Regions from separate parts of the Streptomyces sp. NPDC031474 genome, predicted to be linked through region 1. Evidence: riboswitches for the same ligand, from Rfam matches in the RefSeq annotation. Region 1 holds a riboswitch; each other region holds the start of a gene.
The links. A riboswitch is a leader RNA that binds a small molecule or an ion and turns the genes downstream of it on or off. The one in region 1 is predicted to bind cyclic di-AMP.
Positions count from the first base shown of each region.

Region 1 (3,771 bases):
GGCTCCTCGTGAACTCCCCGGAGCGGCGCGCCGCCCGCGTCGCCGAGGGCCGGCCGCCGTACCCCCTCAAGGTCACGGTCAGCGGCTCCGGCGAGCTCGATCCCGCGGCGAACTTCTGGCACACGGGCGGCGAGAAGGTCGTCTGTACGACGGACAAGGGCGCCGAGCGCGCCCGCGCACTCGGGATCGCCGCGGACGTCGTCCCGCTCGGCCCCGAACTGGACTGGCGCCGCCTCCTCGAACACCTGCACGATGTGCGGGGCGTACGGCGTCTCATGGTCGAGGGCGGCGGCACCGTTCACACCCAGCTGCTCCAGCAGGGCCTCGCCGACGAACTCCAGCTCGTCGTCGCCCCGCTCTTCGTGGGCGACCCGGACGCGCCCCGTCTCTTCGGGCCGGGCGGCTACCAGGGCGGACGGCTGCGCCTGGTCGAGACGCGGCGCATCGAGGACGTCGTACTGAACCGCTACCAGCCCACCGCCCCCGGCGCCGGACCGCTCCCCGCCGCGGCCGACCGCCACTGGCTGGCCCTCGCCTGCGAGCTCGCGGCGCAGTGCCCGCCCTCGCAGACCGCCTTCAGCGTCGGCGCGGTGATCGTGGCCGCCGACGGTACGGAACTGGCCCGCGGCCACTCCCGCGAGGCCGGCGACCCGGTCGTGCACGCCGAGGAGGCGGCCCTCGCGAAGCTCGACCCCGCCGACCCCCGACTGCCCACGGCCACCGTGTACAGCAGTCTCGAACCCTGCGCCCGTCGCTCCTCCCGCCCCTCCCCCTGCGCCCGCCTCATCCTCGACGCGGGCGTGCGCCGGGTGGTCACCGCCTGGCGTGAGCCCGACACCTTCGTGACGGAGGCGGACGGAACCGGGCTCCTGACGGCCGCGGGCGTCGACGTCCTCGTCCTCCCGGAGTTCGAGGCGCGGGCGAAGGCCCCGAACCGGCACCTGGAATGAGGCGGCGGGGGCGGGGCATCGGGGGCGGCGGTAAACCGTGGTGTTTGACGCCCCGGAAGTAGCGTAGACTGGAGTCACAACGACGCGGGGTGGAGCAGCTCGGTAGCTCGCTGGGCTCATAACCCAGAGGTCGCAGGTTCAAATCCTGTCCCCGCTACTGAAGGCCGAGGGCCGGAATCCGAAAGGGTTCCGGCCCTCGGTGCATATCCGGGGCAATTCAGCGCACATCAGGGACCCCTCAGTGCGTGTCCCAGGGACCCCTCAGTGCGTGTCCCCGACATGTGGCCGGTTGGTTACTGTGCGTACGCTGCGTTTTCGGACGCCTCTTCCGTCAACTCGCCCGTTTTTCACCGTTCATGGGGCGAAAGTCCCAGGCCGAAAATGTTGTTGATCAAGCAGAAGTGCTTGGAAACCGGCCCCCAGGTCTATTAACGTTCGATAACGCAGCGCGGTCGTCCCAGCCGTCACAAGAGTCGGCTCCGTGCGCACTGCCGAATCCCGCAAGGGAACCGGGGAACCACCACCTTGGGGTGAATCGCACGGAAGCCACCGTGAACTCGCGGAGTCCACGGCCGGTATACGCGCGTAGGAGACCTTCCCGCTCCGAACCCGTCAGCTAACCCGGTAGGCGACGGAAGGAAAGGAGTACGCCCGCGTGGCGTCCAACCGGCCTGCCCCAGAAGCCCCGTTCGTGCCCGCCCAGCGGTCCACCGAGACCTTCGGCTACGGCGACTACCGCACCGACGAGGGCCCCTGGGAGGAGTGGAACCCCACCGCGGAGTCCATTCGCCCGGTACGCGGCAAGCACCGCGTCGCCAAGCAGCGCGGCGGCGGGTTCGCCCGCAGCTCCACCGTCCTCGGCGTCGGCGTCATAGCCGCCGTCAGCGCGGGCGGCATGGCCAGCGCCAACACCGGCAAGGCCCCCGTCTCCATCTCCCTGCCGGACCTGCCGAACGTCGGCTCGCTCATCTCCGACGACGAGCCCGCCCAGGACGCCGCGCCGGCCCTGGCGACCTTCGGCTCCGAGACGACCGCCGACGACAGCAGCCAGAGCGCCTCCGACGCCGGTGAGGCCCTGCGCAGCCGGATCATGGCGCAGGCCGAGTCGCAGCAGACCCAGATCGAGACCAAGGCCCAGGCCGCCGCCGAGGCCGCCGCGGCCAAGGCCGCGAGCGACGCCGTCGTCAAGGCCGAGAAGGACGCGAAGGCCAAGTCCGACGCCGCAAAGGCGAAGGCCGCCGCGGAGGCCGCCGAGAAGGCCGAGGCCGCGCGCCTGGCCGAGCTCGCCAAGCAGTACACGCTGCCGACCTCCTCGTACACGATCACCTCGACCTTCGGTCAGGCCGGCTCCATGTGGTCCTCCGGCTACCACACGGGCCTGGACTTCGCCGCTCCCACCGGCACGCTCATCAAGGCCGTCCACAGCGGCACCGTCACGGAGGCGGGCTGGGCCGGTTCCTACGGCTACCGCACCATCCTGACGCTGGACGACGGCACCGAACTCTGGTTCTGCCACCAGTCCTCGATCAGCGTCAGTGCCGGCCAGAAGGTCGGCACCGGTGACGTGATCGGCCGCGTCGGCGCGACGGGCAACGTGACCGGGCCCCACCTCCACCTCGAGGTCCACCCGAACGGCAACTCCGACGGCGTCGACCCGATGGCCTGGCTGCGCAGCAAGGGCCTCAACCCCTGAGCAGTCCCTCCGGGGAATACCTGTTCTACCCGTAGTACCCGGAACACCCCTGAGGGTCCCCCTCGGGGGTGTTCACGTGCTCCGGTGCTCCGTCCACGTGTGCTGTTCACACGTTCTTTGCGTTGCCCGTGGAATGGGTGTGCCGCCCGCGCCCGTTGATATGAAGCATGACTTCTCTTCGCAAGCTCGGCTCCTCCGACCTCGAGGTCTTCCCGCTCTCCCTCGGCGGCAACGTCTTCGGCTGGACCGCCGACGAGACGACCTCCTTCGCCGTCCTCGACGCCTACGCGGCCGCCGGCGGCAACTTCCTCGACACCGCCGACTCCTACTCGGCGTGGGTCGAGGGCAACTCGGGCGGTGAGTCCGAGACCATCATCGGCAACTGGGTGAAGCAGCGCGGCAACCGCGACGACGTGGTCATCGCCACCAAGGTCAGCCAGCACCCCGAGTTCCCCGGCCTGACCGCGGCCAATATCAAGGCCGCCGCCGACGCCTCCCTGCGCCGCCTCGGCACCGACCACATCGACCTCTACTACACGCACTTCGACAAGACCGAGGTGCCCGTCGAGGAAATCGTCGGCGCGCTCGACGAACTGGTGAAGGCCGGCAAGGTCCGCCACATCGCCGCCTCCAACATCTCCCCCGAACGCCTCCAGGAGTCCCTGGAGTTCTCCGACCGCGAGGGCCTGGCCCGGTACGTCGCCCTCCAGCCCCACTACAACCTGGTCTCCCGCGACACCTACGAGGGCGGCCGCCAGGACCTCGCCGCCCGCTTCGGCCTCGCCGCCGTCCCGTACTACGCGCTGGCCTCCGGCTTCCTCACCGGCAAGTACCGGCCCGGTACGACGGTGGAGAGCGCCCGCGCCGCCGGCGCCGCCAAGCATCTCGACACGGAGCGGGGCCGGAAGGTGCTCACCGCCCTGGACGAGATCGCACAGGCCCACGACACCCAGGTCGCCACGGTCGCGCTGGCGTGGCTCGCGGCGCAGCCCACGGTGGCCGCGCCGATCGCCTCCGCGCGGACGGTCGAGCAGCTGCCGGCGCTGCTGGAGGTGGCGGAGCTGGAACTGACGGACGCGGAGGTCACCAGGCTGACCCAGGCCTCCGCCTGAGCCCCACCTACCCCCT
Region 1 covers NZ_JBVIJX010000004.1:530,092-533,862, forward strand. Annotated here, with positions in the region: gene ACZ5SK_RS10640 (dihydrofolate reductase family protein) at 1-950, shown strand, start outside; tRNA gene ACZ5SK_RS10645 (tRNA-Met) at 1,034-1,107, shown strand; cyclic di-AMP (ydaO/yuaA leader) riboswitch at 1,430-1,596, shown strand; gene ACZ5SK_RS10650 (M23 family metallopeptidase) at 1,606-2,643, shown strand; gene ACZ5SK_RS10655 (aldo/keto reductase) at 2,811-3,755, shown strand.

Region 2 (3,771 bases), on a different contig from region 1:
TCAACTTTGTGATCTTCACGTGATCTGCGCGGCATTAACTTGTGACAAGTGATCGTCTGCCGATACGTTCACTCGTCAGCGCGACGCGTCAGTCTCACCCGCCGCGCCGGTACTGCTGTCCAGAGAAAGGCCCCTCGCATGCTCTCCGGGAACGGTCGACACCGTCGCCCCCGCCAAGCCCCGGCGCTGCTCGTCGCGGCCGGAGTGACGGGCTCCGCCATCGCCATCCCGCTGCTCGCCGCCTCGGGCGCGAGTGCGGCCGACGGCACGGTGTGGGACAAGGTGGCGCAGTGCGAGACCGGCGGCTCGTGGAGCGCCGACAAGGGTGACGGCGAGTACGGCGGCCTGAGTCTGACCCAGAAGCAGTGGGAGACGTACGGGGGGCTCGACTTTGCGACGCGCCCCGACCTGGCCAGCCGCAACCAGCAGATCGCGGTGGCGCAGAAACTGCTCGCGGCCGAGAACATCGGCGCCTGGGGCACCTGTGGGCTGACCTCCGGGCTCACCCAGTCGAACGGCGCGCTGAACGTGGACACCGGCGTGGCGGACGACTCGTCCGACTCGTCTGCCTCCTCCGGATTGTCCGACCTGTCCAGGGGGTTGTCGGGCTCGTCGGGATCGTCCGGCTCCACGGGTTCCTCGAACTCTTCGGGCAGCGGTGACGGTTCGACCGGTTCGACTGGTTCCTCCGGGTCATCCGGCTCGTCCGGGTCATCCGACTCGTCCGGCAATTCATCGAGTTCACCCTCGGCGTCGCCTTCGTCCCCTTCGTCCTCCTCGTCCTCTTCCTCCCCGGGTGCGGGCGGCTCCATCGGCGCCGGCACGTCCGGCGGCTCCGGCGGTCAGGGTGACGCGCAGGCGACCGGCGGCTCGCCCACCGGGGTCCCGAAAGCGGACGACCCGGACAAGTCGGTCCAGGATGCGGGCTCTTGGAGCCTCGTCGACACCGGCTCCCTCGGCTCGGGCCGGCATCGCGGCGCCACCGCCGACGAGAACGCGACCAAGGGCGCGGCCGTCGACGATGCCGACGCCGCCGCCGTCGACGGCACCAAGACCGCCTCCGCCGGCCGGCACGCCGCGGCCACCTACGTCGTCCAGGAGGGCGACTCGCTCGCCTCCATCGCCGACTCCCTTGGCCTCGACGGCGGATGGCGCGCCCTCTATGCCGAGAACAAGGGCCTCATCGGTGCCGACCCGAGCGACATCGTCCCCGGTCAGACCCTCGACACAGGGGTTGAATAGGGCGCAAAACCCAAGAAAAACAGCGGGAGTTCACGTCACGCTTCGCGCCGAATGTCCGGTTTGGTGAAAGTGTGGGATGAGTCTCAGAAGCCCTGATCGTCTTTGAAATTCCGCGGATCGCGTGTCTACGGTCGTCCCGCTCGGCAACCCGAGCCCCGGCCGTCGCAACGCCGAATCCTGCCAGTGGCAGCCCGGGAACAGTCGTCGCGTCAAGCGCCGTAGGCAGGAGCGGGGGACCCAAGGTAAGCGCCGCACCGGGCAGTTGACCGGAGCGGCTTGGGGTGAAGCCGCGCCTCGTGAAAGCGAGAGCGTGGCCGGGCAACTCAACCGGCCCGAACCCGACAGCTCACCTCGCAGGCGTCGGTGAGGGGATCCACCATGCTGTTTTCCGGCAAGGGCAAGCACCGCCGTCCGTCCAAGGCCACCCGTGTCGCCGCGCTGGCCGGCGTCACCGGCGTCGCCATCGCCGCCCCGCTGATGGCGGCCGGCAGCGCCTCCGCCGCCACCGCCTCCGAGTGGGACGCGGTCGCCCAGTGCGAGTCCGGCGGCAACTGGTCCATCAACACCGGCAACGGCTACTACGGCGGCCTGCAGTTCTCCGCCTCCACCTGGGCCGCCTACGGCGGTACGCAGTACGCCGCGCAGGCCAACCAGGCCTCCAAGTCGCAGCAGATCGCCGTCGCCGAGAAGGTCCTCGCCTCCCAGGGCAAGGGCGCCTGGCCGGTCTGCGGCACGGGCCTGTCCGGCGCCGCCTACAACGGCAGCAGCTCCTCCGGCTCGTCGAGCAGCACCGGCGGCTCCAGCTCCAGCGGCTCGGACAGCAGCGCCGGCACCCGCTCGACCGAGAACCAGAGCGCCTCCCGCTCCACCGACCGCCCGGCCGCCTCCAAGACGGTCACCACGCCGACCGGCAAGAAGGTCAAGAAGGGCGACGGCGAGTACAAGGTCGTCAAGGGCGACACCCTCAGCTTCATAGCCGAGAAGCACAAGGTCAAGGGCGGCTGGCAGAAGCTGTTCCAGCTGAACAAGGACATCGTCGCGGACGCCGACCTCATCTACCCGGGTCAGCAGCTGCACCTGAAGTGATCCCCGGCTCCCAGAGCGGACCCAGAGAAGCCACAGCGCCCTCACATCCGAGGTCGGCACACTGAAGACCTCGTGAGGGTCACCCCCGTCCCCACGGGCTCCCCGCTCCGGTGCGTGTTCCCCCGTACGCACCGGAGCGGGGTTTCTCTTTGCCCGCTCGCCCCGCCGCCCCCTCTCTTGCCGCCCGCTCGCCCCGCCGCCCCCTCTCTTGCCGCCCGCTCTCTTCGCCGTCCCCCTCTCCCCGCGCGCTTTCTTCGCCTGTTTGTCATCCCCTCTTTGTTCCGAGCGGGAACAATGTGTACGGTCAGTTCGTCCACAGGGCGGTCGGTCGGCTGCCGACGCCCGTCGGGCGGTTAGGCTCTAGTCGCAAGGCCCACGGGCCCCGCACTCTCAGCGTCACATCCCAAGAAGGAGATGCTCGTGCCGTCCATCGACGTCGTCGTAGCCCGGGAAATCCTCGACTCGCGAGGGAACCCCACCGTCGAGGTCGAGGTCGGCCTCGACGACGGCAGCACCGGTCGTGCCGCCGTCCCGTCCGGCGCCTCCACCGGCGCCTTCGAGGCCATCGAGCTGCGCGACGGTGACCCGAACCGCTACCAGGGCAAGGGTGTCGAGAAGGCCGTCCTCGCCGTCATCGAGCAGATCGGCCCGGAGCTCGTCGGCTACGACGCCACCGAGCAGCGTCTGATCGACCAGGCCATGTTCGACCTGGACGCCACCGACAACAAGGGCTCGCTCGGCGCCAACGCCATCCTCGGCGTCTCCCTCGCCGTCGCCCACGCCGCCTCCGAGGCCAGCGACCTTCCGCTCTTCCGCTACCTGGGCGGCCCCAACGCGCACCTGCTGCCGGTGCCGATGATGAACATCCTGAACGGCGGCTCGCACGCCGACTCCAACGTGGACATCCAGGAGTTCATGATCGCCCCGATCGGCGCGGAGTCCTTCTCCGAGGCCCTGCGCTGGGGCACCGAGGTCTACCACACCCTCAAGAAGGTGCTGAAGGCCAAGGGTCTGTCCACCGGCCTCGGCGACGAGGGCGGCTTCGCCCCGAACCTCGGCTCCAACCGCGAGGCCCTCGACCTCATCCTCGAGGCCGTCAAGGAAGCCGGTTACGCGCCGGGCGAGCAGATCGCGCTCGCGCTCGACGTCGCCGCGTCCGAGTTCTACAAGGACGGCAAGTACCAGTTCGAGGGCAAGGACCGCTCCGCCGCCGAGATGACGGAGTACTACGAGGAGCTTGTGGCGGCCTACCCGCTCGTCTCCATCGAGGACCCGCTGTTCGAGGACGACTGGGCCGGCTGGAAGGTCCTCACCGACAAGCTCGGCGACAAGGTCCAGATCGTCGGCGACGACCTGTTCGTCACCAACCCCGAGCGTCTCGCCCGCGGCATCGAGGAGGGCGCCGCGAACGCCCTGCTCGTCAAGGTGAACCAGATCGGCTCG
Region 2 covers NZ_JBVIJX010000005.1:437,830-441,600, forward strand. Annotated here, with positions in the region: gene ACZ5SK_RS12675 (LysM peptidoglycan-binding domain-containing protein) at 139-1,242, shown strand; cyclic di-AMP (ydaO/yuaA leader) riboswitch at 1,447-1,617, shown strand; gene ACZ5SK_RS12680 (transglycosylase family protein) at 1,621-2,328, shown strand; gene eno (phosphopyruvate hydratase) at 2,743-3,771, shown strand, end outside.
Region 2: another riboswitch for cyclic di-AMP. It lies ahead of ACZ5SK_RS12680 (transglycosylase family protein); the one in region 1 lies ahead of ACZ5SK_RS10650 (M23 family metallopeptidase).

Region 3 (3,771 bases), on a different contig from region 1:
AGCGCGGCCGGGGCCATGCGACCTCGGCGATCAGCAGGACGGCGCACCAGGCCAGGTCGAGCACCAGGAGTGCGACGGTCACCGTGCGCAGGACACCGGTGTCGTCGCCGTTCCACAGGTACAGGTCCCCGTCGTCGGCCGCGAGGAGTTTCGCCCCGGCGAGCGCCGAGATGGCGAGGGCGCCGCCCGCGATCCACTGGTCCCCATGGCCCTCGGCCACCTGGCGCAGGTCGAACAGGGCCAGGGCGACGCAGTAGAGCACGATCCCGAGCCCGAACAGCACGAGCGCGGTGTGCGCGAGCCAGGCCGCGGACTCCGCCGCGGCGAGGGCCGCTCCGAGCACGGCGAGACCCTGGGTGGCCACGCAGCCCAGGAACACCGTCCCGGGCATGCCCCGCCTCCACCGCCGTACGACGGTCACGAACAGCACGGGCCACAGCACCGCCGCCAGCGCCAGCAGCGCCTCGGCGGGGGTCCGCCGGCCGAGCGCGCAGAGGCCGGTGCCGAGCACGGTCGTCGCCGCCACGGCGGTCAGCGCCCCTGGCGTGCCCGCCTCGGCCAGCCACCGCTCGGGCGCCCGCAGCAGGCGGACGACGAAGTCCGCCGCCAGCGCCGCCCACGCGACGCCCGCCATCGCCAGAGTGACGCGGGACAGCACGTCGTATCCCGTGAGGTGCAGGCCGACCGACACGATCCCGGTCGCCATCACCGCGGACCCGGCCGCCGGCGGCCTCCGCGTCCACCAGAGGCGGAGAGCGGAGCCGGGAGAGGGCGCGGGCGAGGGACGAGCCGAGGAGCCGGGCATGCGCCTGATGCTAGGGAGCACGACACACCCCATGAGCGGGGCACGCGCGCGGGCGACCAGAAATACGCGCGGGTGCAGGCGCGGGGGAGGGGCGCGCCGGGAGGCTGTGAGCGCGGGGTGTCCAGGGCCCGTGCAGGCGCAAGTCGTGTCACGCGGCCGCTCAGCGCGGCCGGCCCCCACCCCCGCCGGCGGCGAAGCCCACTGCCCGCTCCCGCCTCCGCCTTCGCGAACGAACCCCACGCGCGCGTGCGCCCGCCGCGACGCTCACGCGCGCGTGGCCGCCACGCAGGCCACGCGCGCGTGGCCCACCGGAAGCGGCTGGCCTACGCGCGCACGTCTGTGCTCAAGCCGGGCGTACCACGCTGTGGATGATCGACTCGCCGGCGTAGTAGATCGACTCCTCGCGGACGTAGGCGCCGGGCTTCGGGGCGTGGATCATCATGCCGTTGCCTATGTAGACGCCGACGTGGCTGACGTCGTCGTAGAAGAAGACCAGGTCGCCGGGCCGGGCGTCGGCGAGGGAGACGGTGGTGCCGGCGTTCACCTGGTCGTAGGTGGTGCGCGGGAGGGTGACGCCGGCGGCCTTCCAGGCGGCCTGGGTGAGGCCGGAGCAGTCGTAGGAGTCGGGGCCCGTGGCGCCCCAGACGTACGGCTTGCCGATCTGCGCGCGGGCGAAGGCGAGCGCCTTCTCGGCCTTGGTGGCGTACGTGGAGTCCGCGGTGGACGTGGAGGTGGAGCTGGAACCGGACCCCGTGCTCGACGAGCCCGTGCCGCTCTCCTGCTGCGCTGCGGCCTGCTCCGCCGCCTGCCGGCGGGCGAGTTCCGCCGCCTGGCGCGCGGCCTCCTCCTGCTTCTGCTTCTCGATCGCCGCGAGGCGGGCCTTCTCCTGGGCCGTCAGCCGGGACAGCAGTTCGCGGGCGTCGCCGAGCTTCTTCTGGACGGTGGCCTTGGCGGTTTTCAGGTCGCTCTGCGTGTCGGTGAGCGACGCGAGGCTCTCCGCGGCCTCCCGGCGCTTCTGCATCGTCGCCGACTGCTCGGTGACGAAGTCGTCGACCGCACCCTTCTCGCGGTCGGTCAGCCGGCTCATCAGCTGTTTCTGGTCGAAGTAGTCCTGCGGGGTGTCCGAGAGCAGGAAGGTCGCCGTGTCGGGCGCGGAGGCGCCGGTGCGGTACTGGGCCGCGGCATAGGAACCCAGCTCCTGCCGCGCCTCGTTGAGCTTCTGGGTGCGCTGCGCGACGTCGTCCAGGAGGCCGTCGACCTGCTTGCGCTGCTTGGTCGTCTTCTCCTTGGCGGCGTTGTACTTCTCGGTCGCCGACTCCGCCTGGCGATAGAGGTCGTCGACCTTCTTCTCGACCTCCTCCAGGCTTGGCTTGCCGTCGTCCGGCGGGGCGGCGTTCGCCGTCTGGGAGAGCAGGGCCACGGACGTCAGGGCGGCGGTGGCGAGGGCGGGCGTGCGGATGCCGGCCACGCGCGGGCCCGCGGAGCGCGGCTTGCGGTGCTGCGACGCCAAGGGAGGCGACTCCTTCCAGTGCTCCGCCTACCGGGTTAGCTGTCGGGTTCGGGCGGGTAGATCATCGGAAGGGTTGCCCTACGGCCGCCTCCCCGAGAGGGAGTTGGGCCGATTCACCCCAGGGTTTCGGTGGGTCCCCGGCTCCGGCTGGCGCGAGCGGGCGCGTCGGACTCGGCGGAGGCCGCGCGGCCCGGCGGGGTTCGCCGGTGGGGTTCGTACGGCCTGTCCGGCACGGTAGCCAACTCGTGTGGCCCGTGTGAAGGTTGATGGGTGATATGCCCGATACATTTCCGTGACCTCGGGCTGTGATCTCGTGCTTCGAGCACGTCGGTCGCGGATCGTGACGGCCGACTGCCGGAGGGTGGGTGGGGGAGATGTTTCCGGGAGGGCGGCCGGTTGTCAGTGGCGCCCCCTAGACTCGGAGAGCGATGAGCAGCCTCTTTGACGACAGCTTCCTGGCGGACCTCCAGGGCCCCCGTGCCCACGAGGAGGAGCCCCCGCCGCCGCCCGAGGACGATCACGGACCGGAGTCGGTTCCGGACGATCTGTTCGGCGGGAAGTTCGACGTGCCTCCGGACCGGGATGCCTACTACCGCGGCGGCGCCCCGCGCCCGGCGCTGGACGCGGCGGCGCTCCTGGAGGGGCTGAACGACAACCAGCGCGCGGCGGTCGTCCACGCCGGCACCCCGCTGCTCATCGTGGCCGGCGCCGGCTCCGGCAAGACGCGCGTGCTCACCCACCGCATCGCCCACCTGCTGGCCGAGCGCAACGTGCACCCGGGGCAGATCCTCGCGATCACCTTCACCAACAAGGCCGCGGGCGAGATGAAGGAGCGCGTCGAGCAGCTCGTCGGCCCGCGCGCGAACGCGATGTGGGTGATGACGTTCCACAGCGCGTGCGTGCGCATCCTGCGCCGGGAGAGCAAGAAGCTCGGCTTCACGTCGTCGTTCTCGATCTACGACGCCGCCGACTCCAAGCGCCTGATGGCCCTGGTCTGCCGCGACCTGGACCTCGACCCCAAGCGCTACCCGCCCAAGTCCTTCAGTGCCAAGATCAGCAACCTCAAGAACGAGCTGATCGACGAGGAGGACTTCGCCGCCCAGGCCGCCGACGGCTTCGAGAAGACCCTCGCCCAGGCCTACGCCATGTACCAGTCGCGGCTGCGCGAGGCGAACGCCCTCGACTTCGACGACCTGATCATGACGACGGTCAACCTGCTGCGTGCCTTCCCGGACGTCGCCGAGCACTACCGCCGCCGCTTCCGTCACGTCCTCGTCGACGAGTACCAGGACACCAACCACGCCCAGTACGCCCTGGTCAGGGAGCTGGTCGGCACCTCTGAGCACCCTGTCGACGTGCCCCCGAACGAGTACGACGTGCCGCCCGCCGAGCTCTGCGTCGTCGGTGACGCCGACCAGTCGATCTACGCCTTCCGGGGCGCGACGATCCGCAACAT
Region 3 covers NZ_JBVIJX010000022.1:142,786-146,556, reverse strand. Annotated here, with positions in the region: gene ACZ5SK_RS38810 (tellurite resistance/C4-dicarboxylate transporter family protein) at 1-805, opposite strand, end outside; gene ACZ5SK_RS38805 (C40 family peptidase) at 1,149-2,315, opposite strand; cyclic di-AMP (ydaO/yuaA leader) riboswitch at 2,323-2,488, opposite strand; gene pcrA (DNA helicase PcrA) at 2,744-3,771, shown strand, end outside.
Region 3: another riboswitch for cyclic di-AMP. It lies ahead of ACZ5SK_RS38805 (C40 family peptidase); the one in region 1 lies ahead of ACZ5SK_RS10650 (M23 family metallopeptidase).

Region 4 (3,771 bases), on a different contig from region 1:
TCATGTTTACGGGAGGTTGCGAAGTCCTCACGCGGTCGATGCGCTCCGGTCCGCCGGAAAAGCGCAGTCGGTGCGCGGCCGTCGTGCGCTCGGTGTGCAGCGCCGTGATCGCCCGCGCGCGCTCCTGGTCGCCGCGCGCCACCGCGTCCACGATCGCGCCGTGCTCCGCCCAGGACTCCACCGGGTTGGCCGGCGCCTCCACCGTGTACATCCAGGCGATCTTGTGACGGAGCTGGGTGAGCATCGACGTCAGGGCATGGCTTCCGGAGGACTGGGCGAGCGTCTCGTGGAACCAGCCGCCCAGGGAGCGCAGATCCTCGCTGCTGCCCCTCCTGGCCCGCTCCTGGCCCAGCCGGACGAGGCCGCGCAGCACCTTCAGGTGGGCCTCCGTGCGCCGCTGGGCGGCCCGGGCGGCGCCGAGCGGCTCCAGGAGCATGCGCATCTCCAGCACGTCCGCGGCCTCCTGCTCGGTCGGCTCCGCGACGCACGCGCCCGCGTGCCGCCGCGTCACGACGAAGCCCTCGGCCTCCAGCGTGCGCAGCGCCTCCCGGACGGGGACGCGGGAAACGCCGTAGCGGCGGGCGAGGAGTTCCTCGGTGAGGCGGCTGCCGCGCTCGTAGACACCCGAGACGATGTCGTCCCGGACGGCCGTGCACACCGAGTGCGCCGGAATACGCATGACGGACCTCCGCCTTAATCCCCGTGAAACGTCGACGATTGACGTGTGTTCCGTGACTCTATTGCAATGAGCGGGAATTTCCGATGGCGGGCCGGAATCCATGGATATTTTTTGGACAGCAGTGCATCGAAAACGGCAAAAGCCCCGGCCGAGGGGGCCGGGGCTGGACGATCTGTCGCCGTGCGCCGTCAGACGTTCACACCGTGCTGGCGGAGGTAGGCGACCGGGTCGATGTCCGAGCCGTACTCCGCCGTGGTGCGGGCCTCGAAGTGCAGATGCGGACCGGTGACGTTGCCGGTCGCGCCGGACAGGCCGATCTGCTGGCCGGGAGTGACCTGCTGGCCCACCGAGACGCCGATGGACGACAGGTGCCCGTACTGGGTGTACGTGCCGTCGTTCATCTTGATGACCACCTGGTTGCCGTACGACCCGCCCCAGCCGGCCTCGACGACGGTGCCCAGGCCGACCGCGTGCACCGTGGTGCCGGTCGCGGCGTGGAAGTCGATGCCGGTGTGACTGCCGGAGGACCACAGCGAACTGCTGGCGTGGTAGCCGGTGGAGACGTAGGAACCCGTGATCGGCGGCACGAAGGCGTTGAGCCGCTTGCGCTCGGCCTCACGGGCGGCACGCACGCGTGCCTCGCGCTCCTCGACGGCCTTCTTGGCGGCCGCCTCGCGCGCGGCCTGCTCGTAGGCGGCCTTCTTCTGCACGGCGACCTGGTCGTCGATCTGGTCGGCGACGGCCTCGCCGGCGGTGACGACGGGGATCAGCCCGGTCTGCTCGGGGGTGGGCTCGGCGGCGAAGGCCGGGGCGGAGGCCACGGTGGCCATGACACCGGTGGTGGTGAGCGCCGCGACGCCCGCGGCGCGCGCGGTGGTGCGCTGCATCCGGCTGGGCCGACGGTGCTTCCCGGTGGCGCAGGTGAACGCCATGAAGTGGGGGGTGTCCTTTCCTTCCCTCTCGCCTACCGGGTTAGCTGACGGGTTCGGAGCAGGAAGGTCTCCTACGGACCCCCTCGCGGCTCGCGCGGGCGTCCGATTCACCCCAGGGACTTCACATGGGTCCCCGGCTCCCCTGGCTCGCGCCGTACGGGGACTCGGCGATGACTGTCCGCTGCCGCGGCTGCGGCGCACTGCCTGACGAACAGCCCGGACGAAGCTAAGCGGGACGGGTTTCAATCCTCAAACGAATCCCGGTTTTTGTAGCGCATGCCACAGGGCAGACAGGCAACCTCCGCCTCAATTCGGACACGCAGAGGCCCTGGTGACGTTTCCGTCGGCCAGGGCCCCTGCGCGCGCGTGCCGTTGGCGCGGCCACCGCGCCCGCCGGTCCGTCTACTCGGCGGACACGACCTTCACCTCGCCGATGCCGAGGGCCTCCACCGGCTCCTTGATCCGGGCCGCGTCGCCGACGAGGACGGTCACCAGCCGGTCCACCGGGAAGGCGTTCACGGCCGCCGCGGTGGCCTCCACGGTGCCGGTCGCGGCGAGCTGCTGGTACAGCGTCGCCTGGTAGTCGTCGGGCAGGTGCTGCTCGACCTGGTCGGCCAGCGTGCCCGCGACGGCCGCGGCGGTCTCGAACTTCAGCGGCGCCACCCCGACCAGGTTCTGCACGGCGACATCACGCTCGGCGTCGGTCAGGCCGCCCTCGGCGAGGGTGCGCAGCACCTTCCAGAGGTCCTCCAGGGCGGGACCGGTGTTCGGGGTGTCCACGGAGCCGCTGATGGCGAGCATCGCGGCGCCCGAGCCGTCCGGCGCGGACCGCAGGACCTGCCCGAAGGCGCGGACACCGTAGGTGTAACCCTTCTCCTCGCGCAGGACGCGGTCCAGGCGGGAGGTGAGGGTGCCGCCGAGGCAGTACGTGCCGAGCACCTGCGCGGGCCACACGCGGTCGTGCCGGTCGGCGCCGATCCGACCGATCAGCAGCTGCGTCTGCACGGCGCCGGGACGGTCCACGATGACGACCCTGCCGGTGTCGTCGGCGGTGACCGGCGGCACGGGCCGCGGCTGGGCCGAGGAGCCCGTCCACGCGCCCAGGGTGTCGCCGAGGAGGGCGTCCAGGTCGGTGCCGGTGAGGTCGCCGACGACCACGGCGGTGGCCGTGGCGGGGCGCACATGCCTGTCGTAGAACGCGCGCACGGCGGCGGAGTCGATCTTCTCGACGGTCTCCGCGGTGCCCTGGCGCGGGCGCGACATGCGCGCGGTGGCCGGGAACAGCTCCTTGGAGAGCTCCTTGGCGGCACGCCGCGAGGGGTTGGCGAGCTCGTGCGGGATCTCGTCCAGGCGGTTGCGGACGAGGCGCTCGACCTCGCTGTCGGCGAACGCGGGCGCCCTGAGGGCGTCGGCGAGCAGACCGAGGCCCTTGGGCAGCCGCGAGGCCGGCACTTCGAGGCTGAGGCGGACGCCGGGGTGGTCGGCGTGCGCGTCCAGGGTGGCGCCGCAGCGCTCCAGTTCGGCGGCGAACTCCTCGGCGGAGTGCTTGTCGGTGCCCTCGGAGAAGGCGCGCGCCATGATCGTGGCGACGCCGTCGAGGCCGGCCGGTTCGGCGTCCAGGGGCGCGTCGAGGAGGATCTCGACGGCGACGACCTGCTGGCCGGGGCGGTGGCAGTGCAGCACGGTCAGGCCGTTGGCCAGCGCTGCGCGGTCGGGCGCCGGGAACGCCCACGGCTTGGCCTCGCCCGCCGCGGGCTGGGGGTGGAAGTCCATCGTGGCGAGCTCGGTCACCGGGCCGCCTCCTCGTTCTCGTCCTGGTCGGCGGGGGCTTCGGCGGCGGTCGGCTCGTAGACGAGCACCGCGCGGTTGTCGGGGCGCAGTCGGGCCTTGGCGACCTCCTGCACCTCCTCGGGCGTCACGTCCAGCACCCGCTGGACGGCGGTCAGGGCGAGCTGCGGGTCGCCGAACAGGACGGCGTAGCGGCACAGTTCGTCGGCGCGGCCGGCCACCGTGCCGAGCCGGTCGAGCCACTCGCGCTCCAACTGGGCCTGGGCGCGCTCCATCTCCTCGGCCGTGGGGCCCTCCTCGGCGAACCGGGCGAGCTCCTCGTCGATGGCGGTCTCGATGACGGGCACCTCGACGTCACCGGACGTCTTCACG
Region 4 covers NZ_JBVIJX010000013.1:120,555-124,325, reverse strand. Annotated here, with positions in the region: gene ACZ5SK_RS27575 (GntR family transcriptional regulator) at 1-679, opposite strand, end outside; gene ACZ5SK_RS27570 (M23 family metallopeptidase) at 868-1,611, opposite strand; cyclic di-AMP (ydaO/yuaA leader) riboswitch at 1,626-1,791, opposite strand; gene ACZ5SK_RS27565 (M16 family metallopeptidase) at 2,014-3,402, opposite strand; gene ACZ5SK_RS27560 (M16 family metallopeptidase) at 3,399-3,771, opposite strand, start outside.
Region 4: another riboswitch for cyclic di-AMP. It lies ahead of ACZ5SK_RS27570 (M23 family metallopeptidase); the one in region 1 lies ahead of ACZ5SK_RS10650 (M23 family metallopeptidase).